Regions from separate parts of the Streptomyces sp. NPDC101191 genome, predicted to be linked through region 2. Evidence: predicted binding sites of a transcription regulator. Region 2 holds the regulator's gene; the other holds the start of a gene.
The links. The regulator HspR, encoded in region 2, represses chaperone genes until heat shock. The targets are predictions, from matches to a motif close to TTGAGNNNNNNNNNCTCAA.
Positions count from the first base shown of each region.

Region 1: a site for HspR is predicted at 1,935-1,953, ahead of lon (endopeptidase La). Genes of this name have one in related genera too.

Region 1 is NZ_JBIWOU010000004.1:483,451-495,337, forward strand. Features, by position in the region: gene lon (endopeptidase La) at 1-1,912, opposite strand, end outside; gene ACIRQF_RS18775 (GNAT family N-acetyltransferase) at 2,043-2,678, shown strand; gene ACIRQF_RS18780 (hypothetical protein) at 2,725-3,255, shown strand; gene ACIRQF_RS18785 (TetR/AcrR family transcriptional regulator) at 3,465-4,115, opposite strand; gene ACIRQF_RS18790 (glycoside hydrolase family 3 protein) at 4,278-6,023, shown strand; gene surE (5'/3'-nucleotidase SurE) at 6,213-7,280, shown strand; gene ACIRQF_RS18800 (spermidine synthase) at 7,386-8,057, shown strand; gene ACIRQF_RS18805 (response regulator transcription factor) at 8,130-8,864, shown strand; gene ACIRQF_RS18810 (ATP-binding protein) at 8,909-10,003, shown strand; gene ACIRQF_RS18815 (multifunctional oxoglutarate decarboxylase/oxoglutarate dehydrogenase thiamine pyrophosphate-binding subunit/dihydrolipoyllysine-residue succinyltransferase subunit) at 10,284-11,887, shown strand, end outside.
Region 2 is NZ_JBIWOU010000003.1:279,400-291,286, forward strand. Features, by position in the region: gene ACIRQF_RS14415 (pyridoxamine 5'-phosphate oxidase family protein) at 1-82, shown strand, start outside; gene ACIRQF_RS14420 ((2Fe-2S)-binding protein) at 211-543, opposite strand; gene ACIRQF_RS14425 (hypothetical protein) at 540-791, opposite strand; gene ACIRQF_RS14430 (helix-turn-helix transcriptional regulator) at 925-1,905, shown strand; gene ACIRQF_RS14435 (hypothetical protein) at 1,902-2,378, shown strand; gene ACIRQF_RS14440 (heat shock protein transcriptional repressor HspR) at 2,475-2,924, opposite strand; gene dnaJ (molecular chaperone DnaJ) at 2,929-4,107, opposite strand; gene grpE (nucleotide exchange factor GrpE) at 4,138-4,779, opposite strand; gene dnaK (molecular chaperone DnaK) at 4,779-6,623, opposite strand; gene ACIRQF_RS14460 (sugar transferase) at 6,839-7,360, shown strand; gene ACIRQF_RS14465 ((Fe-S)-binding protein) at 7,523-9,778, shown strand; gene ACIRQF_RS14470 (Yip1 family protein) at 10,066-10,902, shown strand; gene ACIRQF_RS14475 (phosphoribosyltransferase) at 11,039-11,536, opposite strand; gene dcd (dCTP deaminase) at 11,551-11,887, opposite strand, start outside.

The DNA.
Region 1 (11,887 bases), on a different contig from region 2:
GCGAGGCCTCGACGAAGAGCACGTCGCCGCCGGCGCCCGTCACGGCGAGTCCGGTCGCCACTCCCGGCACCGCGGTGCGGCGCTCGGCCGGGTCCTGGGCCGACTCGGGCACGTGGTGCGGGCGCCCGATCAGTCCGCGCAGGTCGTCGGCGCCGACCGCGAACGGCAGCTCCCGTTCGCCCAGTTCGTGCTGCGCGGTGACCTTGCGCAGCAGCCGGGCGATGGACCGCTCCAGGTTCCGGACGCCGGCCTCCCGGGTGTACTCGCCGGCGAGCCTGCGCAGGGCCGACTCCTCCAGGACGACCTCGCCCTCCACCAGGCCGGCCCGCTCCAGCTGCCGGGGCAGCAGGTGGTCTCGGCCGATGACGACCTTCTCGTCCTCGGTGTAACCGTCGAGCCGGACCAGCTCCATGCGGTCGAGAAGGGCCTCGGGGATGGCCTCGAGGACGTTCGCCGTCGCGAGGAAGACCACGTCGCTCAGGTCGAGTTCGACCTCCAGGTAGTGGTCGCGGAAGGTGTGGTTCTGCGCCGGGTCGAGGACCTCCAGGAGCGCCGCCGCCGGGTCGCCCCGGAAGTCGGAGCCGACCTTGTCGATCTCGTCGAGCAGGACCACCGGGTTCATGGACCCGGCCTCCTTGATCGCGCGGACGATCCGGCCGGGCAGCGCGCCGACGTACGTGCGCCGGTGGCCGCGGATCTCGGCCTCGTCCCGTACGCCGCCCAGCGCGACCCGGACGAACGTGCGCCCCATCGCGTGGGCGACGGACTCGCCGAGGGAGGTCTTGCCGACGCCGGGCGGGCCCACGAGGGCCAGCACGGCGCCGCCGCGTCGGCCGCCGACGACGCCGAGGCCGCGGTCGGCCCGGCGCTTGCGCACCGCCAGGTACTCGGTGATCCGCTCCTTCACGTCCTCCAGACCGGCGTGCTCGGCGTCCAGGACCGCCTTGGCGGCCTGGATGTCGTAGGAGTCCTCGGTGCGCTCGTTCCAGGGGAGTTCGAGCACGGTGTCGAGCCAGGTGCGGATCCAGGAGCCCTCGGGCGACTGGTCGCTCGACCGCTCCAGCTTCTCGACCTCCTTGAGGGCCGCCTCGCGGACCTTCTCGGGCAGGTCGGCGGCCTCGACGCGGGCGCGGTAGTCGTCGGACTCGCCGGCCGTGTCGTCGCCGGACTTGCCGTTGAGCTCGCGCAGCTCCTTGCGCACGGCCTCCAGCTGACGCCTCAGCAGGAACTCGCGCTGCTGCTTGTCGACGCCCTCCTGGACGTCCTTGGCGATGGTCTCGGCGACGTCCTGCTCGGCCAGGTGCTCGCGCAGCTGCGCGGTGGCGAGCTTGAGGCGGGCGACCGGGTCGGCGGTCTCCAGGAGTTCGACCTTCTGCTCGACGGTGAGGAAGGGCGAGTAGCCGGAGTTGTCGGCGAGGGCTCCGACGCCCTCGATCTGCTGGACGCGGTCGACGACCTGCCAGGCGCCGCGCTTCTTCAGCCAGCTGGTGGCCAGCGCCTTGTACTCCTTGACCAGTTCGGCCACGGAGCCGGGCAGCGGGTCGGGCAGGGTCTCCTCGACGACGGTGCCCTCGACCCACAGGGCCCCGCCGGGCCCCGTCGTACCGGCACCGATGCGTACGCGGCCGCGGCCGCGGATGAGCGCGCCGGGGTCGCCGTCGGACAGTCGGCCGACCTGCTCGACGGTGCCGAGCGCACCGGTCCCGGCGTACGTGCCGTCCACCCGGGGCACGAGCAGCACGAGCGGCTTCCCGTTCCCGTTTCGCGCGGCGGCCTGTGCGGCCTCGACCGCGGCCCGCACGTCGTTGTCGGACAGGTCGAGCGGCACCACCATGCCGGGCAGCACGACCTCGTCGTCGAGCGGCAGCACAGGCAGTGTGAGCGGCGCGGACGCCATGGACTCAGAAGCCATGATCTCCCCTTCGGCAGTCAAGTTGAGCTATGCCGACTCAATGCATGTGAGCCGCTGATTGTTCCCCGACGGGTGTTCGCTCTGAGCGATCAGCCCCCCACGGGGCGCAAACGGGGGCTGTAATACCCCCATGGATATGTCGTCTATTACTTCGGCCTGGGTGGCCGGCTGGACCGTCTCCCGGGGCACCCCGCCCGCCGTGGTCGAGCCCTGGGGCTACCGGATCGACGTCGGTCTGCCGAAGCACCCCTTCCGGCACGTGCTGCCGCACCCGGACGCGGAGTCCGTGGGCCGGCTGTGCGCGCAGATCCGCGAGCCGCACGCCTGGCTCAAGGTGATGGCGACACCCGAGGAGGTCGCGCCCTGGATCACCGAGGGGTGGACCGTCCCGGACGACCCCGGGTTCATGATGACCAAGAAGCTCGACCCCGCCGCCCGGCCCGCCCCGCCCGAGGGCTACGCGCGGACCACCGAGACCCGGGACGGGGTGATCAGGGTCCGGATCCTCGCCCCCGACGGCGCGCTCGCGGCCCGCGGGCAGATCGCGCCCACCGGGCTCACGGCCGTCGCCGACCAGATCGAGACGGACCCCGCCCACCGCCGGCGCGGGCTCGGCGGCAACGTCATGCGGACCCTGGAGGCGGCGGCCGCCCAGGCGGGCGCGGAGACCGGCGTCCTGGCGGCGACCACCGACGGGATGGCGCTCTACGACTCCCTGGACTGGTACCACCGGGGCCCGCTCACCGGGATCGTGCGCACGGGCTGACGCGTTCGGGCTGCGCGAGGGCCGGGTGTGCGGGCATGCTCACCCCATGGAACACGTCAAGCGGTACGGGGTCGCGGCGGTGCTTGCCGCGGTCGTCGCCCTGGCCGGCTGCAGCCAGGCCCCCGCGGCGGACCCCGACGCCCCGGGGAGCAGCTCCCCGCCGGTGCCCAGCGGGCAGACGCCCGTCGCCACGGCCACGGTGACGGCCGGGCACCCGGACGAGCCGGCGCCCCAGGAGGTCCTGGTCGAGGTCGTCGTGAACGGCGGCCTCGCCGGAGTCCGGAACAAGCTGGTCGTGCAGTACGACGGTGCCTACACGCTGCGCAAGGGCACCCGGCCGCCCACCTCGGGCCGGCTGACCGCAGCCCAGGTCGCCGAGCTGCGCGCCGCCCTGGAGGACCCGGCCTACGCGAAGGTGCCTGCCCGTCCCACCGGAAGCCCGGTGGCCGACGGCTTCACGTACTACGTCACGTACGCCCAGCGGCTCGTGGTCGTCCAGGACGGCGAGGAGCGGCCGGCCGCCCTGGAGCGGGTGTTCAAGGCCCTGCCCGAGGGGCATCCGCCCACCTCACCCTGAGGCCCGCCGGCCCGCACGGCCGATCCGGCACACCCCGGCCCGCACGGCCGATCCGGCACACCCCGGCCCGCACGGCCGATCCGGCACGCCCCGGCCCGCACGGCCTGTACGGCACACCCCGGCCCGACCCGCCGGTCCGGCCGACCTCGCGCAGGGCACGTCCGGCCGACCTCGGCCCGACCCGCCGATCGGGCCCGATCGGCGGCCCCTCAGGCCCCGGCGGCGGAGGGCGCCTTGATCTCCTCGTACTGGCGGCGCAGGAAGTCCCCCACCCGCCCGGGCATGTCCATGGACTCCGGGTCGAGCGCCCACTGGATCTGCAGCCCGTCCATGACGGCGAGCTGCTCGCACCCGACGGCCCGGCAGTCGATGCCGGCGCGAAGCTCCCCGCGCGCGACGGCGGCCTCCAGGAGGTCGACGGTGTGCCGCAGCACGCGCGCGTAGCGCTCCTTGAAGTACTGGTGGGCGGGGTGGCCGAGGTTGCCGGACTCGCCGACGAGCACGTTGAACATGCGCACGATGCCGGGGCGCCGGGTGTTGTCCCCGATCAGGGCGACGAGGGTGTCCAGATACGCGGCGTAGGACTCCGGCTCCTCGCTGAAGAGCCGCTCCACGTCGTGTTGCTCGCTCTGCTCGAGCACCGAGAGCAGCAGGTCCTCCTTGCTGCGGAAGTGGTGCAGCAGACCGCCCTGGGTGATGCCGCAGTCGTGCGCGATCCGGGCCAGCGAGGAGGCGTGGAAACCCCACTGCCCGAAGTGCTCGACGGCCGTGTCGAGGATCTTCCGACGCCGTGCGTCGCCGACCGCGTACGTGCCCCGGCCTGCGCTTTTGCGGTTCGCGGGGACCTTCTTCTCGGGCATGCGCCCACCCTAGTCCCGCCCTGGACCACGCCCCCCGGCATGTGATCCAGGACACATCACACAAACCTAGTGGGCACTCGGTTTTCGCGCTTAGCCTGTGGCCCCGGCGGCGACCGCGGCACCCTCCCCAGGCGAGGGCGCCCTCTTCGAGCGAGGCAGACAGTGCACCCGTACCAGGACCCCACCCGCCCCGTCCCCGACCGCGTCGAGGACCTCCTCTCCCGCATGACCCTGGAGGAGAAGGCCGGCCAGCTCTTCCACTCCATGCTGACGATGAACCCGGACGGCACCCCGGTCACCGAGACGGACGGCTCGCTCCTGCCCTTCACCACCCCCGAGCTGGTCGTCGAGCGCGGGCTGACCCACTTCAACCTGCTCGGCAGCTACGGCGCCCGGGAGATGGCCGAGTGGCACAACGCGGTCCAGGAGATGGCCGCCGGCACCCGGCTGGGCATCCCGGTCTCGCTCTCCACCGACCCGCGGCACGCCTTCACCGACAACATCGGCGCCTCCTTCAACGCCGGCGCCTTCTCCGCCTGGCCCGAGGCGCTCGGCCTCGCCGCGATCCGGGACCCGGAGCTGGTCTTCCGCTTCGCGGACACCGTGCGCCGCGAGTACCTCTCGGTGGGCTTCCGTACCGCGCTGCACCCGCAGATCGACCTGACCACCGAGCCCCGCTGGGCCCGCCAGTCCGGCACCTTCGGCTCCGACGCGCGGCTCACGAGCGAACTCGTCGAGGCCTACGTCCGCGGCCTCCAGGGCCCGGAGCTCGGCCCGGACTCGGTCGCCGCGATGGTGAAGCACTTCCCCGGCGGCGGCCCGCAGAAGGACGGCGAGGACCCGCACTTCCCGCACGGCAAGGACCAGATCTATCCGGGCGGCATGCGCGACTACCACCTGGAACCCTTCAGAGCGGCCATCGCCGCGGGCTGCTCGCAGATGATGCCGTACTACGGCCGGCCGATCGGCACGGACTGGGAGGAGGTCGGCTTCGGCTTCAACCGGGGCGTCGTCCAGGGCCTGCTCCGTGACGAGCTGGGCTTCACCGGCATCGTCTGCACCGACTGGGGCCTGTTGACCGACTCGGTGATCTTCGGCGAGCCGCACGAGGCCCGCGCCTGGGGCGTCGAGCACCTGAGCCTGGCCGAGCGGACGGCGAAGGCGCTGGACGCGGGCGCCGACCAGTTCGGCGGCGAGCAGTGCCCCGAGGTGGTCGTCGAGCTGGTCCGCTCCGGCCGGATCACGGAGGCCCGGATCGACGGGTCCGTACGGCGGCTCCTGCGGGAGAAGTTCGTGCTCGGCCTGTTCGACGAGCGGCGCCGCGTGGACCCCGACGAGGCCGCGGAGACCGTCGGCCGCGCCGACTTCGCGGCCCTCGGCGCCGCCGCCCAGCGCCGCTCGCTGACGGTCCTCACCAAGGGTCCGCTGCCGTTCGCGGACCGCCCGAAGCTGTACGTGGAGAACGTCGACCCGGTGGTCGCGGCCGCGTACGGCGACGTGGTGACCGACCCGGCCGGGGCCGACCTGGCGATTCTGCGGCTGCGCACCCCGTACGAAGAGCGCGACAACATGTTCGAGTCGTTCTTCCACTCGGGCTCGCTCGCCTTCGAGGAGCCGGAACTCACCCGCGTCCTCACCCTCCTCCAGGCGGCGCCGACCCTGGTCTGCGTCAATCTGGAGCGCCCGGCGGTCGTCCCCGAGATCGCCGAGCACGCGGCGGCGCTGATCGCCGACTACGGGGCGAGCGACGAGGCCGTCCTCGACGTGGCCTTCGGCCGGGCGAGGCCGGAGGGCCGGCTGCCCTTCGAGCTGCCGCGCTCGATGGCGGCGGTGGCCGCCTCCCGGCCGGACGTCCCGAACGACACCGAGAACCCGCTCTTCCCGTACGGCCACGGCCTGGACCTGTGAGGCCGCGCCCCTGACCGCGACACCGGCGCGAGGCCGTGACGTCTCGCCGGTGCGGCCGGCTCACCACGGACCGCGGGGCTCCTGACGCCGCCCCGCACCGATCCGGGGCCCTCCCGTGGGGGGCAGGGCCCCGGATCACCCCTACCCGCAGCACCTCACGTGTCATGCCTATGAAAGGGGCGCACCGCCATGCGCAAGTACCTCGCCCTGTCCGCCGCAGCCGCCCTCGTCGCCGTCGGGGCCACCGCCTACGCCGCCACGCCCGCACCTCCCGGCGCCCCCGCCGCCAGGCCCCTCGCCGGCCTGCGGGTGCTGATCTCCAACGACGACTCCATGCAGGCCGCCAAGCCGGGCAACTCCGACGGCCTCGGCCTCTACGAGCTGCGCCGCGCGATGTGCGCCGCCGGTGCCGACGTGGTCGTCATGGCCCCCTGGCAGGTCCAGTCGGGCAAGGGGACCGCCGTCACCAACGGCGGCGTCGTCACCGCCCAGCGCCGCACCGAACTGCCCGCCGGCTACGAGGGGGACTGCTCCTCCGCCCCGTCGGGAGGCGCCGTCTACGGGGTCTGCCTGTCCGCGGGCCCGTGCGGCAAGGACACCCCGAGCGCCACTCCCGCCGACACCGTCAAGCTCGCACTGCGCGGCGGCCTCAGAGCGAAGGCGGGCTGGCGGGACGCCCCCGACCTGGTCCTCACCGGCATCAACTCGGGCCCGAACGTCGCGGCGAGCGTCAACGACTCCGGCACCGTCGGCGCCGCCGTGGCGGCGATCGACCAGGGCGTCCCGGCCCTCGCGTTCTCCTCCTCCGGAGACGCCACGAACACGTCCTTCCCCCGCGAGAACTACCGCGCGAACGCCGAGTTCGGAGCTCGCCTCGTCGCCGACCTGCGGCAGCGCGGGCTGCTCACCCCCGCCTTCGCGCTCAAGGTCGACTACCCGGACGTGAGCGCGGGGCAGCGGGCGAAGGCCCCGGTGTGGACCCGGGTCGGCGACGGAGCCGTCGCCTACCACGCGTTCGCGCAGCGCGGCACGAGCGACTCCTTCGACATCACGCTCGGCCTGTGCCCGTTCGACGGCAGCGGCGAGGGCGAGTGCGCCGAGGGCCGGGCGGACGCCGACTCGACCTGGCTCCTGGACAAGGGGCACGTGACGATCGCCCCGATCACCTGGGACCGCACCTACGGCACCCCGGTGGACGCCCGCCGCGCGCTCCACCGCGTCGAGCTGTACGTGCGGAACGACGCCCCGCGCCCGTAACCGGCACCCCGCCGCCCGGGCGGGCGTTAAACGTTTGTCCCGGCCGTCCCGCCTTGACGAGGATGGCCGGGACAGCGTGTACCCGACGAGCCGCGGAGTGTGGACATGTCAAGCCCCGTCACCCTCGACCGCCGCGAGGGTCCGTACGGAGAAGTCGTCCTGCGACAGCGCGACACGCACTTCGAGATCATTGCCAACGGCACCTTCCTGATGGACACCTCGGACGGGCGCTCGGAACGTCTCCTGATCGACGCCGCACTGGGCGCGCTGCCGACGGGCGACCGCTCCCGCCCCTCCGTGCTCATCGGCGGTCTGGGCGTGGGCTTCTCGCTCGCGCACGCCGCCGCCGACCCCCGCTGGGGCACGATCGCCGTCGCCGAGCGTGAGGACGCGATCATCGAGTGGCACCGCGCGGGTCCGCTCGCGGCGATCTCGGGCGCCGCGCTCGCCGACCCGCGCACCGTGATCCTGCACACGGACCTCCTCGCGTACCTCCGCACCACCTCGGACACCTACGACGCGCTCTGTCTGGACATCGACAACGGGCCCGACTGGACGGTCACCGAGGACAACGAATCCCTTTATTCCACCGAGGGTTTGGGCCTCTGCGCGGCCCGGCTCAACCCGGGCGGAATCCTCGCCGTGTGGTCCGCGCAGCCGTCCGCCGATTTCGAAGAGTCGTTGCGGAATGCCGGATTCAACGGGGTACGGACCGAAGAGATCCCGGTTGCCCGGGGCGTCCCCGATGTGGTCCACCTCGCCGTCCGGCCCTCCTGATCGACTGCGTAGCCTTGACCGCGCCGCTGCCTCTAGGCTGCTGCACCGACATCGGCGACGCGAGGCGGGGCAATGGAGCAGACACACACCACGAACCAGGGTGCGGCGACTCCGGGGGCCCAGCGCAGAGTCCTCGTCGTCGAGGACGACGCGACGATCGTGGACGCCATCTCCGCCCGGTTGCGCGCCGAGGGCTTCCTCGTGCAGACCGCGACCGACGGCCCGGCCGCCGTGGACGCCGCCGAGGCCTGGCAGCCGGACCTCATGGTGCTCGACATCATGCTCCCCGGCTTCGACGGCCTGGAGGTCTGCCGCCGGGTGCAGGCCCAGCGGCCCGTCCCGGTCCTCATGCTCACCGCACGGGACGACGAGACGGACATGCTGGTCGGCCTCGGCGTGGGCGCCGACGACTACATGACGAAGCCGTTCTCGATGCGCGAGCTGGCCGCCCGGGTGCACGTGCTGCTGCGCCGGGTGGAGCGGGCGGCGCTGGCGGCGGTGACCCCGCGCAGCGGCATCCTGCGGCTCGGTGAACTGGAGATCGACCACGCGCAGCGCCGGGTCCGGGTCAGGGCCGAGGACGTGCACCTGACGCCGACCGAGTTCGACCTGCTCGTCTGCCTGGCGAACACCCCGCGCGCGGTGCTCTCGCGCGAGCAGCTGCTCGCCGAGGTGTGGGACTGGGCGGACGCCTCCGGCACCCGGACCGTGGACAGCCACATCAAGGCGCTGCGCCGGAAGATCGGGGCCGAGCGGATCCGCACGGTCCACGGTGTCGGATACGCGCTGGAGACCCCGGCGCCGTGAGCCGGCGAGGGCCGGGAGAGCGGCCGGCGCGGCCCGCGCGCCCCGTGCGGCCCGGCCGCCCCGGGCATCCGGGGCGCCGCCGCCGCATAGCGATCTCGATCAAGACGAAGCTGGGCACCCTGGTCGTCGGGGCGGTCCTGCTGACCTCGGGTCTCGCCCTGGTGGCGATCCGGACCTCGACCGAGTTCCGGTACATCACGATCTTCGCGATGATCGCGACCCTCCTGATCACCCAGTTCGTGGCGCAGTCCCTGACGGCCCCGCTGGACGAGATGAACACGGTGGCGGGCTCGATCTCGCGCGGCGACTTCAGCCGCCGGGTGCGCGGCGCGGACCGCAGGGACGAGCTGGGCGACCTGGCCTCCACGATCAACCGCATGGCCGACGACCTGGAGGCGGTGGACCGGCACCGCAAGGAGCTCGTGGCCAACGTCTCGCACGAGCTGCGCACCCCGATCGCCGCCCTGCGCGCGGTCCTGGAGAACGTCGTCGACGGGGTCTCCGAGGCCGATCCGGAGACGATGCGCACGGCCCTGAAGCAGACCGAGCGGCTCGGCCGGCTGGTGGAGACGCTGCTGGACCTGTCACGGCTCGACAACGGTGTCGTCACGCTGCGGCGACGCCGCTTCGAGGTGTGGCCGTACCTGTCGGGAATTCTGCGGGAAGCGAACCTGGCGGCCTCCCAGCGCGGACTGTCCTCCACCTCCGGTCTCCACAACCGCACCGACGTCCACCTGCACCTGGACGTCTCGCCGCCCGAGCTGACCGCGGACGCCGACGCGGAGCGGCTGCACCAGGTGATGGCGAACCTCATCGACAACGCGGTGAAGCACTCGCCGCCGCACGGGCGCGTGACGGTGCGGGCCCGGCGCGGGCCGGCCCCGGACTCGCTGGAGGTCGAGGTCGAGGACGAGGGCCCGGGCATTCCGGAGTCGGAGCGGCACAAGGTCTTCGAGCGCTTCAACCGGGGCACGGTCCCGGCGCAGCAGGGCCCGGGCAGCGACGGCGGGACCGGTCTGGGACTGGCGATCGCGCGCTGGGCGGTGGATCTGCACGGCGGCCGCATCGGAGTGGCCGAATCGTCACGCGGCTGCCGCATCAGACTCACTCTTCCGGGCAGCTTTCCTCCACGCGATTGACGTAGGGTTCGAACCGGAAGCTCTCGTTCTGCGTGTTCCTGTACGACAGACGCACGGGACGTGGTCAGGGGTACGGCCAAATCCGGCCGTAGCCGCGGTTCCCCGTACCCTCACAGGTGCGGAACCACGCTTGTTTCCCGCCATTCACAGCCCTGAAACGCCGCGTCAAGTGTGACTTGCGCGACGTTGGACTGCCCCGCCTGCACCTCCCGGCCAGGGAGGCGTAGCCTTTATTTCCGCTGTCCATCACCTTGTGAAGCGGAAGAGGGCGGTTGCCGCCGTGTCGTCTCAGTCCCCCAGTACCCCGAGCTCCCCGACCGACCAAGACGGGCAGGGAAAGTCCCCTGCAACCGCCTTCGGTGCCAATGAGTGGCTCGTCGACGAGATCTACCAGCAGTACCTCCAGGACCCGAATTCGGTCGATCGTGCCTGGTGGGACTTCTTCGCCGACTACAAGCCCGGAGCCGGGGAGACCCCCACGGCCCCGGCCGCCACCACCCCGAGCACGCAGAGCACCCCCGCCGCGACGCAGACGGGCCCCGCACAGGCCGCGCCTGCCGCTCCGGCCGCCGTGCCGGCTCCGGCCGCTCCGGCCCCCGCGCAGCCCGCCGCCGCGGCCCCCACGGCCCCGGCGCCCGCCGCGAAGCCCGCCGCCGCCGCTCCGGCCGCCGTGAAGGCCGCTCCGGCCGCGGCCGCCCCGGCTCCGGCCAAGGCCGCGGAGGCCCCCGCGGGTCCCGAGCTGATCACCCTGCGCGGCCCCGCCGCCGCGGTCGCGAAGAACATGAACGCCTCGCTGGAGATGCCGACGGCCACGTCCGTCCGCGCCGTCCCGGTGAAGCTGCTCTTCGACAACCGGATCGTCATCAACAACCACCTGAAGCGCGCCCGGGGCGGGAAGATCTCCTTCACGCACCTGATCGGCTACGCGATGGTGCAGGCGATCAAGGCCATGCCGACGATGAACCACTCCTTCGCGGAGAAGGACGGCAAGCCGACCCTGGTCAAGCCGGAGCACGTGAACTTCGGCCTCGCGATCGACCTGGTGAAGCCCAACGGCGACCGCCAGCTCGTCGTCGCCGGCATCAAGAAGGCCGAGACCCTGAACTTCTTCGAGTTCTGGCAGGCCTACGAGGACATCGTCAAGCGCGCCCGCGTCGGCAAGCTGACGATGGAGGACTTCACCGGCGTCACGGTCTCCCTGACCAACCCCGGCGGCCTCGGCACCGTCCACTCCGTGCCGCGTCTGATGCCCGGACAGTCGGTCATCATGGGCGTCGGCTCCATGGACTACCCGGCCGAGTTCCAGGGCACCTCCCAGGACACCCTGAACAAGCTGGGCATCTCCAAGGTCATGACCCTGACCTCGACCTACGACCACCGGGTCATCCAGGGCGCGGCCTCCGGCGAGTTCCTGCGGATCGTCGCCAACCTCCTCCTCGGCGAGGACGGCTTCTACGACGACGTCTTCAAGTCGCTGCGCATCCCCTACGAGCCGGTCCGCTGGCTCAAGGACATCGACGCGTCGCACGACGACGACGTCACCAAGGCCGCGCGCGTCTTCGAGCTGATCCACTCCTACCGGGTCCGCGGCCACGTCATGGCCGACACCGACCCGCTGGAGTACAAGCAGCGCAAGCACCCCGACCTGGACATCACCGAGCACGGCCTCACCCTGTGGGACCTGGAGCGCGAGTTCGCGGTCGGCGGCTTCGCCGGCAAGTCGATGATGAAGCTCCGCGACATCCTCGGCGTGCTCCGCGACTCGTACTGCCGCACCACCGGCATCGAGTTCATGCACATCCAGGACCCGAAGCAGCGCAAGTGGATCCAGGACCGCGTGGAGCGTCCCCACGCGCGCGTGGAGCGCGAGGAGCAGCTGCGCAT
Region 2 (11,887 bases):
GCGCTACGGCCGGGTCCCGACGCCGAACCCGGACCGGGTCGTGATCGAGATCGCCCTGACGCGCGCGATGGGCCGGGCGTAGTCGGCACGGGGGCCGGCCGCCGGCGCGTCCGGACGCGGACGCACAGCGGCGCCATCGCGTTTCAGGTCCGCGATGGCGCCGCTGTGTGGGGGAAGCACCTGAACGATCTACAACGACGGGGGAATCGTTCAGGCGCTGCGGGGGGTGGCGGTGATGGTCTCGGTGTCGACCAGGTGGGGTTCGACCAGTTGGTGGTCGCGCTGGTCGAGATTGACGAAGATCATGCCGTACCTGATGGCACAGCGGACGGGCTGCGGGGCGCCGCGTGGGCGGCGAAGACACCGGTAGGCGCGAATGTCCTCGTCGTCTTCGCGGACGACGACGATCGGCTCTCCGAAGAGGGTGACCATCAACGACTCGCCACGGCGCGGCACCGCGGTGACGAGGTCGATGAAGTGCCACCCGGACCGGTAGGCGCTCGCCATCTCCCGTCGGAAACGAGGATCTTCGGGAACCGTCATGCCCTCACGGACTCCCATCCAGGATCGGAGGCCGGTGCGACACCCCAGCCGGGATCGGCGGCGGCCAGGACGAGACCCCAGCCCGGGTCGGCGGCCTCGGCACCGGGGGCAAGACCCCAGCCCGGGTCGGCGTTCACGACCCTCGTCTGCGAACCCCACCCCGGGTCCTCGGTTGCCGTGACCGCTCCCACAGCGGCAGCAGCCATCAGTGCGACACCGGCTACGGTGCGTATGAGCTTCTTGGACATGACCGAGCAACCTCACTTGAAGGTGTGTAACAACCTGCTCCCCCGCAAGTCACGACGATGGCTCACTCATCCCGTTTCCACCACTCGCTCAATGCATCATGTTCCTGTAATGCAAAAGCCTGGGGGTGTACGTATGCGAAGAGAACCTGAGAAAGCGGGACATTCTCACACGCACGCAGACCTGTGCGAAGCGGGCACACGCCTCTATGCCGAAGCGCTGCGATCAGGCCGGATCGCCCGCTCGGACATCGGGTCGGCCCCCTGCCTCATGGACCTCGACCTGCTGCGTCCCGACCCCGACGACGCCGAATGGCTGCGCCCCGTGGCCCCTTCGGCCGCGCTGGCCCGGCTGCTCCTTCCCATAGAGAAGGAGATCCAGGAGCGCAGGCGCCTGACCGTCTCCCTCTCCGACGCTTTCGAGCCGTTCATGGCCCTCGGCGCACGCGACCCCTCGATGACCCACGCCATCACGGTCCTCGAAGGCCTCGACCGCATCAACGCCAGCCTGGACCGCGCCGTCGAGGAGTGCACCTCGGAACTGCTCACCGTACAACCGGGGAAGGGCCGCAGCGCCCACACGTTCGGCGAAGCCCTGCGCCGGGTCCGGCCGTTGCTCGGCAAGGGCATCAAGATGCGCACGCTCTACCAGCACACGGCGCGCCACCAGCCCATCACCCTGGCCTACTTGGAGCGCATCGGCCCCGAGGTCGAGGTCCGCACGCTGGAAGAGATCATCGACCGGCTCATCATCGTCGACCGCAAGGTCGCCTTCGTGCCGGCCAGCCGCGACCGCACCATAGCGCTCGAACTGCGCCACCAGGGCCTCGTCGAGTACCTCGGCGGCGTCTTCGACCAGTTCTGGCTCCAGGCCACACCGCTGGACGCCCCCGTGACCTACGAGCCGATGCTCAGCGGCATCAGCGGCGTGCAGCGCTCCATCGCCAAGCTCCTCGTCGAGGGGCACGTCGACGAGGCCATCGCCCGCCGCCTCGGCATGAACGTCCGCACCTGCCGTGCCCACATCGCCAAGCTCGCCGCCGCCCTCGGCAGCGGCAGCCGCGCCCAGTTGGGCTATCTCATCGCCCGCTCCGGCATCCTCGAACGGGACGAATGACCGACGTGTACGTCCGGATCCACCTCGACACCCCTGCCGGCGCCCTCCGGGTCGACGGCCACGGCCTGCCCTCCGTGGAGCTCGTACGGGCCCCCGAGAGCGCCGCCGACCGCCACACGCCCATCGGCACCCGCGACGCCGCGCTGCTCGCGCTCACCGTCGACGGGCGCCCGGCCGGACTCCGCCCCGCCAGGGGCCGCCTCTCACGCCGCTCGTACCGCGTCGACGCGACCGTGGACGGGCGGCGCTACCGCCTCGTGCCCTGCTCGTACGGCGAGAGCCGGCTCACCCGGGACGGGCGGCGTCTCGGCACCCTGGAGTCGGCCGGCGACGGCCGCGTCGACGCCGGCTGGGAGCCGGACGCGGACGCGCTCGACCAGGCCCTCGGGACCGCCCTCGCCGCCGGCTTCGGCACCGGGGCGCAGCCCTGGTGGCACACGGCCGTCGAGATCGTCTCCGAACTCCTGCCGTGACGCCCGCCCGTGAACGCGACGAGGCCCCCTCCGGAGAGGGGGCCTCGTGCGCGAAGGGAGCCACGTGCGAGAAGGGAGCCGCGTGCGAAGAGGAAGCTATTCGCCGCGCTTGTGCCCCGGCCGCCACACCACCAGGGCACTCGCCTGCTGCACGTCCGTGTAAGGGACCAGGTCGCGCCGGTAGGAGGCGTGTACCTGGGCCTCGCGCTGACGCATCGCCACCGCCGCGCCCTCGACGGCCGTCGACAGCTCGGCCACCCGGGCCTGGAGGGCCGCCACCTGGTTCTCCAGTTCGATGATGCGCTTGATGCCGGCCAGGTTGATGCCCTCGTCCTGCGACAGCTGCTGCACCTGCCGGAGCAGCTCGATGTCACGGGCCGAGTAGCGGCGGCCCCGCCCGGCCGTGCGGTCCGGGGAGACCAGGCCGAGGCGGTCGTACTGACGCAGCGTCTGGGGATGCAGACCGGAGAGCTGAGCCGCCACCGAGATGACGTACACCGGCGTCTCGTCGGTCAGCTGGTAGGGATTACGGCGGCGGCCTTCCATCTCCTCAAGCTCCCTTCGCGGCCTGGAACAGCTCTGCCCTGGGGTCCTCGCCCGTCGTGGCCTCGCGGTACGTCTCCAGGGCCTCGCGGGCCTTGTCGTCCAGTTCCTTCGGCACCGCGACCTCCACCGTGATCAGCAGGTCGCCGCGGGTGCCGTCCTTGCGGACCGCGCCCTTGCCGCGGGCCCGCATGGTGCGCCCGTTGGGAGTACCCGCGGGCAGCTTCAGCGTCACCGCGGGGCCGCCCAGGGTCGGCACCTTGATCTCGCCGCCGAGCGCCGCCTCGTCGAACGTGACGGGCACCGTGACGGTGAGGTTGTCGTCCTTGCGGCCGAACACCGGGTGCGCGTCGACGTGCACGACGACGTACAGGTCGCCGTGCGGCCCACCGCGCTCGCCCGGAGCGCCCTTGCCGCGCAGCCGGATCTTCTGCTTGTCGCTGACGCCCGCCGGGATGCGGACCTGCATGGTGCGGGAGGACTTGGCCCGCCCGCTGCCCTTGCAGACCTCGCAGGGGGTCTCGGCGATCAGGCCGCGGCCCTTGCAGTCCACGCACGGGTCGGTCAGCGAGAAGCCGCCGCCGCTGCCGCGCGAGACCTGCCCGGTGCCGACACAGGTCGGGCACACCCGCGGGGTGCCGTTCTTGTCGCCGGTGCCCGAACACGCCTTGCAGGGCTGCTGGCTGGACATCCGCAGCGGCACCGTGGCGCCCTCGATGGCCTCGGTGAAGCTGAGCGTCACCTCGGACTCGATGTCCTGGCCGCGGCGCGGCTGCGTACGGGTGCCCGCACCGCCCGCGCCCCGGTTGAACAGGCCGCCGAAGACGTCACCGATACCGCCGCCGAAGCCGCCGGCGCTCCCGGCCCCGCCCTGGGCGCCCCCGAAGAGGTCGCCGAGGTCGAAGTTGAAGGAGCCGCCGCCCGGGCCGCCGGCCCGGAAGCCGCCGTTGCCGAACAGGGCACGGGCGTCGTCGTACTCCTTGCGCTTCTTCGGGTCACCGAGGATGTCGTTGGCCTCGGAGATCTCCTTGAAGCGCGCCTCCGCCTTGGTGTCGCCCTTGTTGGCGTCCGGGTGGTTCTCGCGGGCGAGCTTCCGGTACGCCTTCTTGATCTCGGCGTCGGTGGCGTCCTTGGGGACGCCGAGAACCTTGTAGTAGTCCTTCTCGACGAAGTCCTTCGTGCTCATCGACGTCCCTCCTCTCGGACGATCGTCGCGCTAGCCCTCGTCGGGGCCACCGCTCTCCTCGTCGGCCTTCTTCTCTTCCTTGGCGGCCGGAGCCGCGCCCGGCTGGGGCTCGGCGACGGCCACCCGCGCGGGGCGGATGGTCCGCTCGCCGATCCGGTACCCCGGCTGCAGGATCGCCACGCAGGTCGTCTCGGTGACGTCCGGCGCGTACGAGTGCATCAGGGCCTCGTGGATCGTCGGGTCGAAGGGCTCGCCCTCCTTGCCGAACTGCTGCAGACCCATCTTGGCGGCGACGGTCTCCAGCGACTCGGCGACCGACTTGAAGCCGCCCACGAGCTCGCCGTGCTCCCGGGCCCGGCCGATGTCGTCGAGCACGGGCAGGAGCTCGGTCAGGAGGCTCGCGACGGCGATCTCCTTGACCGTGACCCGGTCCCGCTCCACACGGCGGCGGTAGTTCTGGTACTCGGCCTGGAGCCGCTGGAGGTCCGCGGTGCGCTCGGAGAGCGCGGTGCGGGTCTGGTCCAGCTGGGCCAGCAGAGCTACGTCCGTAGCGTCCCCGGCCGGGGCCGCCCCCTCCGCCTTGTCGGCGGAGTCGGCGGCCTCGGTCTCCTCGGGCGTGCCGTCGGCGGGGACGTCGGGCTTCTCCTCGAAGCCCGGGGTCTCCTCCGACATCAGGCAGCGCCGCCCTTCGGCTTGTCCTCGTCGACGATCTCGGCGTCGACGACGTCGTCGTCCTGGGCCTGGGCCTGGCCGGCGTCGGCGCCACCCGCGGCCTGGGCGGCCTGGGCGTCGGCGTACATGGCCTGGCCGAGCTTCTGGGAGACGGCCGCGACCTTCTCGGTGGCCGTGCGGATCTCCGCGGTGTCCTCGCCCTTGAGCTTCTCCTTCAGCTCGGCGACGGCGGTCTCGACCTCGGTCTTGACCTCACCGGGGACCTTGTCCTCGTTGTCCTTGAGGAACTTCTCCGTCTGGTAGACGAGCTGCTCGCCCTGGTTGCGGGACTCGGCGGCCTCGCGGCGGCGGTGGTCCTCCTCCGCGTACTGCTCGGCCTCCTGGCGCATCCGGTCGACCTCGTCCTTGGCGAGCGAGGAACCGCCGGTGACGGTCATCTTCTGCTCCTTGCCCGTGCCGAGGTCCTTCGCGGTCACGTGCATGATGCCGTTCGCGTCAATGTCGAAGGAGACCTCGATCTGCGGGACGCCACGCGGGGCCGGCGGCAGACCGGTCAGCTCGAACATGCCGAGCTTCTTGTTGTACGCCGCGATCTCGCGCTCGCCCTGGTAGACCTGGATCTGCACGGACGGCTGGTTGTCCTCGGCCGTCGTGAAGATCTCGGACCGCTTGGTCGGGATCGTGGTGTTGCGCTCGATGAGCTTGGTCATGATGCCGCCCTTGGTCTCGATACCGAGGGACAGCGGGGTCACGTCGAGGAGCAGGACGTCCTTGACCTCACCCTTGAGGACACCGGCCTGGAGCGTGGCGCCGATGGCGACGACCTCGTCCGGGTTCACACCCTTGTTGGCCTCCTTGCCGCCGGTCAGCTCCTTGACGAGCTCGGCGACGGCGGGCATACGGGTGGAGCCGCCGACCAGGACGACGTGGTCGATCTCGCTGAGGGAGATGCCGGCGTCCTTGATGACGTTGTGGAACGGGGTCTTGCAGCGCTCGAGCAGGTCGGCGGTCAGCTGCTGGAACTGGGCGCGCGTGAGCTTCTCGTCCAGGTGCAGCGGGCCCTCGGCGGAGGCCGTGATGTAGGGAAGGTTGATCGTGGTCTCCGTGGAGGAGGACAGCTCGATCTTGGCCTTCTCGGCGGCCTCGCGCAGACGCTGCAGGGCCATCTTGTCCTTGGACAGGTCGACGCCGTGGCCGTTCGCGAACTGCTTCACCAGGTAGTCGACGACGCGCTGGTCCCAGTCGTCACCACCGAGGTGGTTGTCACCGTTGGTGGCCTTCACCTCGACGACGCCGTCGCCGATCTCCAGGAGGGACACGTCGAAGGTGCCGCCACCGAGGTCGAAGACGAGGATGATCTGCTCGTCCTTGTCGAGGCCGTACGCGAGCGCGGCCGCGGTGGGCTCGTTGACGATACGAAGGACGTTCAGACCGGCGATCTCGCCGGCCTCCTTCGTCGCCTGGCGCTCGGAGTCGTTGAAGTAGGCCGGGACGGTGATGACCGCGTCGGTCACCTTCTCGCCCAGGTAGGCCTCGGCGTCACGCTTCAGCTTCTGAAGGATGAACGCGGACATCTGCTGCGGGTTGAAGGTCTTCCCGTCGAGCTCGATCTTCCAGTCCGTGCCCATGTGACGCTTCACGGACCGGATGGTCCGGTCGACGTTGGTGACCGCCTGGCGCTTGGCGACCTCGCCGACGAGCACCTCGCCGTTCTTCGCGAAGGCGACGACGGACGGCGTGGTCCTGGCGCCCTCGGCGTTGGTGATGACGGTGGGCTCGCCGCCTTCCAGAACGCTGACGACGGAGTTAGTCGTGCCCAGGTCGATGCCGACCGCACGTGCCATTTCGATTCCTCCAGCTGACTGACTTGAGTGGAACTGACTCAAGGATGCACGACCCCCGGATGAGAGTCAACAGACCTGAGTGGGGTCGACTCAACTCTTCGCCATCCCTTGCACTCAATCAACGCATCACCAGGGCGCGTCGTTCCCCACCCCGGCACCCTTTGCGTGAGAGAGTCCGGACATATCCCATGATTCTCGCCGGAAGGTGGAGGCGCATGACGGCGAAGCGCGCGTTCGACATCGCGGGCGGCCTCGCCCTCCTCGTCCTGCTGTCCCCGCTGATCGCCACCGTCGCCCTCTCCGTCGCACTCGGAACGGGCAGCACGCGCGCGGGGAGCACGACCGGACTGCTGCGCCGCCGCCCGGTCGCGGGCCGGCACGACCGGATCTTCACGATGCTGACCTTCCGCACGCGGAGCCCGCTGGCGAACCTGCCGCTGCTGCTCCATGTCGTACGCGGCGAGATGTCACTGGTCGGGCCGTGCCCGCTGGCACCCGGACACCGGGAGAGCAGAGGAGACGGACGCCGCCGGCTGTCCGTACGACCGGGGATGACGGGTCCTTGGCAGATCAGCGGGCGTTCGGAGCTGCCGTGGGAGGAGCGCGAGCTGCTCGATCTCCACTATGTGGACCATCACTGGCTCGGCATGGACCTGGTGATCCTGGCGCGTACCCTGCCTGCAGTCCGTAAACGTCGTCACGCGCCCCACGCACCCCACACGGCAAGGGTTGCCTGAGCGACACAGATCACCGTAGGCGCCGCTACAGTGCGCGGCCGCTACCCGGTAATCTCGTCACGGACTGAATAAGTTACCGCTTAGTAGTGCCACACTCGACAGTGCCCGGAGCGCTCGAGAGTGCCGGTGCTCCGCCTCGCAGGCCCGCCCGAGGAGCCCCTCATGCAACTCGCCGCGATCGTCGTGTCGATCGTCATCACGGTGGTAGCCGTCGCGCTGTTCGGCCGCGCCATCGCGCAGATCTACCGCTTCGTGCGGCTCGGTCAGCCGGTGCCCGCGGGAACGCGCACCGGCGACCCGACGCAGCGCACCGTCACCCTGGTCAAGGAATTCCTCGGCCACACCCGGATGAACCGCTGGGGCGTCGTCGGCGTGGCGCACTGGTTCGTGGCGGTGGGCTTCTTCTCCCTCCTGCTCACGATCGTCAACGCCTTCGGCCAGCTCTTCCAGGCGGACTGGCTCATCCCGATCATCGGCGACTGGCTGCCGTACGAGATCTTCACCGAGTTCCTCGGCCTGATGACCGTCCTCGGCATCGTCACGCTGATCGTGATCCGCCAGCTCAGCAAGCCGACCAAGGCCGGCCGCAAGTCCCGCTTCGCGGGCTCCAAGACGGGCCAGGCCTACTTCGTCGAGGCCGTCATCCTCATCGTCGGCGTCTGCATCATGACGCTGCGCGCGCTCGAGGGCGTCCAGCACCACGTGACCGGCTGGGAGCCGGGCTTCTTCGCCTCCTACCCGCTGATCGCGCTGCTCGACGGCGCCGACCTGAGCACGATCCAGAACCTCACGTACTTCTTCGCGGCGCTGAAGATCGTCACGTCCTTCACCTGGATGATCACGGTCTCGCTGAACACCAACATGGGTGTCGCCTGGCACCGCTTCCTCGGCTTCCCCAACATCTGGTTCAAGCGCAACGCCGACGGCTCCACCGCCCTCGGCCCGCTGCAGCCGATGACCTCCGCCGGCAAGCCGATCGACTTCGAGGACCCGGGCGAGGACGACGTCTACGGCGTCTCCCAGGTCGAGCAGTTCTCCTGGAAGGGCATCCTCGACTTCTCCACCTGCACCGAGTGCGGCCGCTGCCAGTCGCAGTGCCCCGCCTGGAACACGGGCAAGCCGCTCTCCCCGAAGCTCCTCATCATGTCGCTGCGCGACCACGCGCACGCCAAGGCGCCGTACCTGCTCGCGGGCGGCGGCAAGACGATGGAGGGCGAGGAGAAGGCGACCGAGGAGCAGCTCAAGGACGTTCCCGCCGCGGCCCTCGCCGAGGCCGAGCGCCCGCTGATCGGCACCGCCGAGGAGAACGGCGTCATCGACCCGGACGTCCTGTGGTCCTGCACCACCTGCGGCGCCTGCGTCGAGCAGTGCCCGGTCGACATCGAGCACATCGACCACATCGTCGACATGCGCCGCTACCAGGTCATGATCGAGTCCGCCTTCCCGTCGGAGGCCGGCACGATGCTGAAGAACCTGGAGAAGAAGGGCAACCCCTGGGGCCTCGCCAAGAAGCAGCGCGTCGAGTGGACCAAGGAGGTCGACTTCGAGGTCCCGATCGTCGGCAAGGACATCGAGGACCTCAGCGAGGTCGACTACCTCTACTGGGTCGGCTGCGCCGGCGCCCTGGAGGACCGCGCCAAGAAGACCACCAGGGCCTTCGCCGAGCTGCTGCACATCGCGGGCGTCAAGTTCGCGATCATGGGCGGCGACGAGAAGTGCACCGGTGACTCCCCGCGCCGTCTGGGCAACGAGCCCCTGTTCCAGCAGCTCGGCCAGGAGAACGTCGCCATGCTGAACATGGCGTTCGGCGAGGACGACGACGACCCGGAGACGAAGAAGCCGAAGTCGGCGAAGAAGATCGTCTCGACCTGCCCGCACTGCTTCAACACCATCGCCAACGAGTACCCGCAGCTCGGCGGCGACTACGAGGTCATCCACCACACCCAGCTGCTCCAGCACCTCATCGACGAGGGCAAGCTGATCCCGGTGACCCCGGTCGAAGGCCTCATCACGTACCACGACCCGTGCTACCTGGGCCGCCACAACAAGGTCTACACGCCGCCGCGCGAGATCATGTCCGCCGTCCCCGGCCTGCGCCAGCAGGAGATGCACCGCCACAAGGAGCGCGGCTTCTGCTGCGGCGCCGGTGGTGCCCGGATGTGGATGGAGGAGCGGATCGGCAAGCGCATCAACACCGAGCGCGTGGACGAGGCGCTGTCCCTCAACCCGGACATCGTCTCCACCGCCTGCCCGTTCTGCCTCGTCATGCTGACGGACTCCGTCAACGGCAAGAAGAACGACGGCAAGGCCAAGGAGAGCCTCCAGGTCGTCGACGTGGCGCAGCTGCTGCTCGACTCGGTGAAGACCCCGGTGGAGCCGGAGCCGGAGCCGACGGAGGAGCCGGAGCCCGCGGTCTGACGGGTCTCCAGGACGACGTGACGAAGGGCCGCCCCCGCAGGACGCGGGGGCGGCCCTTCGCCGTACGGCGGTGCCGTCGGCCATCGCCGGTCACCGCTCGCCGCTCGCCGCTCGCCGCGATGCGAGGCAGGCGCCCCTGTGTGGGCGTTCCCTCGCACTCGTCGCAGCCCTCCCCAGGCTTCGGGTCCGGCTGGGCGACCCCCGAGGACCCCTAGGGGATGTCACAGCTCTGCCGCACTCTCCCGGCATGGCGCGAGGTCACAGCGGGAGCGGGTACGTTTCTTGACGTGGCTGGATTCAGGAACGGACGCGGCCGGGCCGGCGGCCCCCCGCAACAACGACAGCAGGCGCCCTACGGGTACAACGCGCCCCCGCAGCAGCACCAGCAGCAGCAGTGGGCGCAGCAGCAGGGGTACGGGGACGGGGAGCCGGAGTACTTCGGCGACCCGCACGCGCCGCAGCAGCACCCGCGGCAGCACTACGCCGCCAACAACCCGGGCCACACCCAGGTCTTCAGCGTCGACGAGGACCCGTACGGCCGGCCGGCCGCGTACCAGGCCGGCGCCGCCCCCGTCCCGACGGGCCCGCGGCTGCCCTGGAAGGGCCTCCTGAGCGGCATCGTGCTGCGTCCGGCGGACACGTTCCTCCGGATGCGGGACCACGCGGTGTGGGGCCCGGCGCTGGTCGTCACGTTCCTCTACGGGCTCCTGGCGATCTTCGGCTTCGACAAGGCCCGCGAGGAGGCGATCAACGCCACCCTGGCGACGGCGGTCCCGTACGTCCTGATGACGGCCGTCGGCTTCGTGGTCGGTGGGCTGATCCTCGGCGCGGTCACGCACACGCTGGCCCGCCAACTGGGCGGCGCCGGCTCCTGGCAGCCGACGGTGGGCCTGTCGATGCTGATCATGTCGATCACGGACGCGCCGCGCCTGGTCTTCGCGCTCTTCCTGGGCGGCGAGAACGGCCTGGTGCAGGTCATCGGCTGGCTGACCTGGCTGGCGGCGGGCGCGCTCCTCACCGTGATGGTGAGCCGCTCCCACGACCTGCCGTGGCCGAAGGCGCTCGGGGCGTCGGCGATCCAGCTGGTGGCCCTGCTGAGCCTGATCAAGCTGGGCACGCTCTAGGAACCTCGTAGCGACGCAGGAGGGCCCCCACCGCGGTGCGGTGGGGGCCCTCCTGCGTCGTACGGTCCGGCACGCCCGCTGCCCGGCCCGACGGGTGGACGAGGCGTCCTCCGGATCGAACCGCCCGTCCTGCGGGTCAGGCGTCGAGGACCTGGCCCTCGCGCTGGACGACCGGCGGCTCGACGGACCACGGGAAGTTGATCCACTCGTCGGTCTTCTTCCACACGTACTCGCACTTCACGAGGGAGTGCGACTTCTCGTAGATGACGGCGGAGCGGACCTCGGCGACGTGGTCGACGCAGAAGTCGTGGACCAGCTTCAGCGTCTTGCCGGTGTCGGCGACGTCGTCGGTGATCAGGACCTTCTTGTCGGAGAAGTCGATCGCGTCCGGGACGGGCGCCAGCATGACCGGCATCTCCAGCGTGGTGCCCACGCCCGTGTAGAACTCCACGTTCACCAGGTGGATGTTCTTGCAGTCGAGCGCGTAGGCCAGACCGCCGGCCACGAAGACGCCGCCGCGGGCGATGGAGAGGACGATGTCGGGCTCGTAGCCGTCGTCGGCGATGGTCTGCGCCAGCTCGCGGACGGCCGTCCCGAAGCCCTCGTACGTCAGGTTCTCGCGTACTTCAGTCATGTCCGGCTACCGCCTCACACCTGGGTCCGATGGAAGTTCATGTACGAGCGGGAGGCCGTCGGCCCCCGCTGGCCCTGGTACCGGGACCCGTACCGCTCACTGCCGTACGGGAACTCGGCGGGCGAGCTCAGCCGGAACATGCAGAGCTGCCCGATCTTCATCCCCGGCCACAGCTTGATCGGCAGGGTGGCGAGGTTCGACAGCTCCAGGGTCACGTGCCCGGAGAAGCCCGGGTCGATGAAACCGGCGGTGGAGTGCGTGACGAGGCCGAGCCGCCCGAGGGAGCTCTTCCCCTCCAGGCGGGAGGCGATGTCGTCCGGCAGGGTGATGACCTCGTAGGTCGACGCGAGC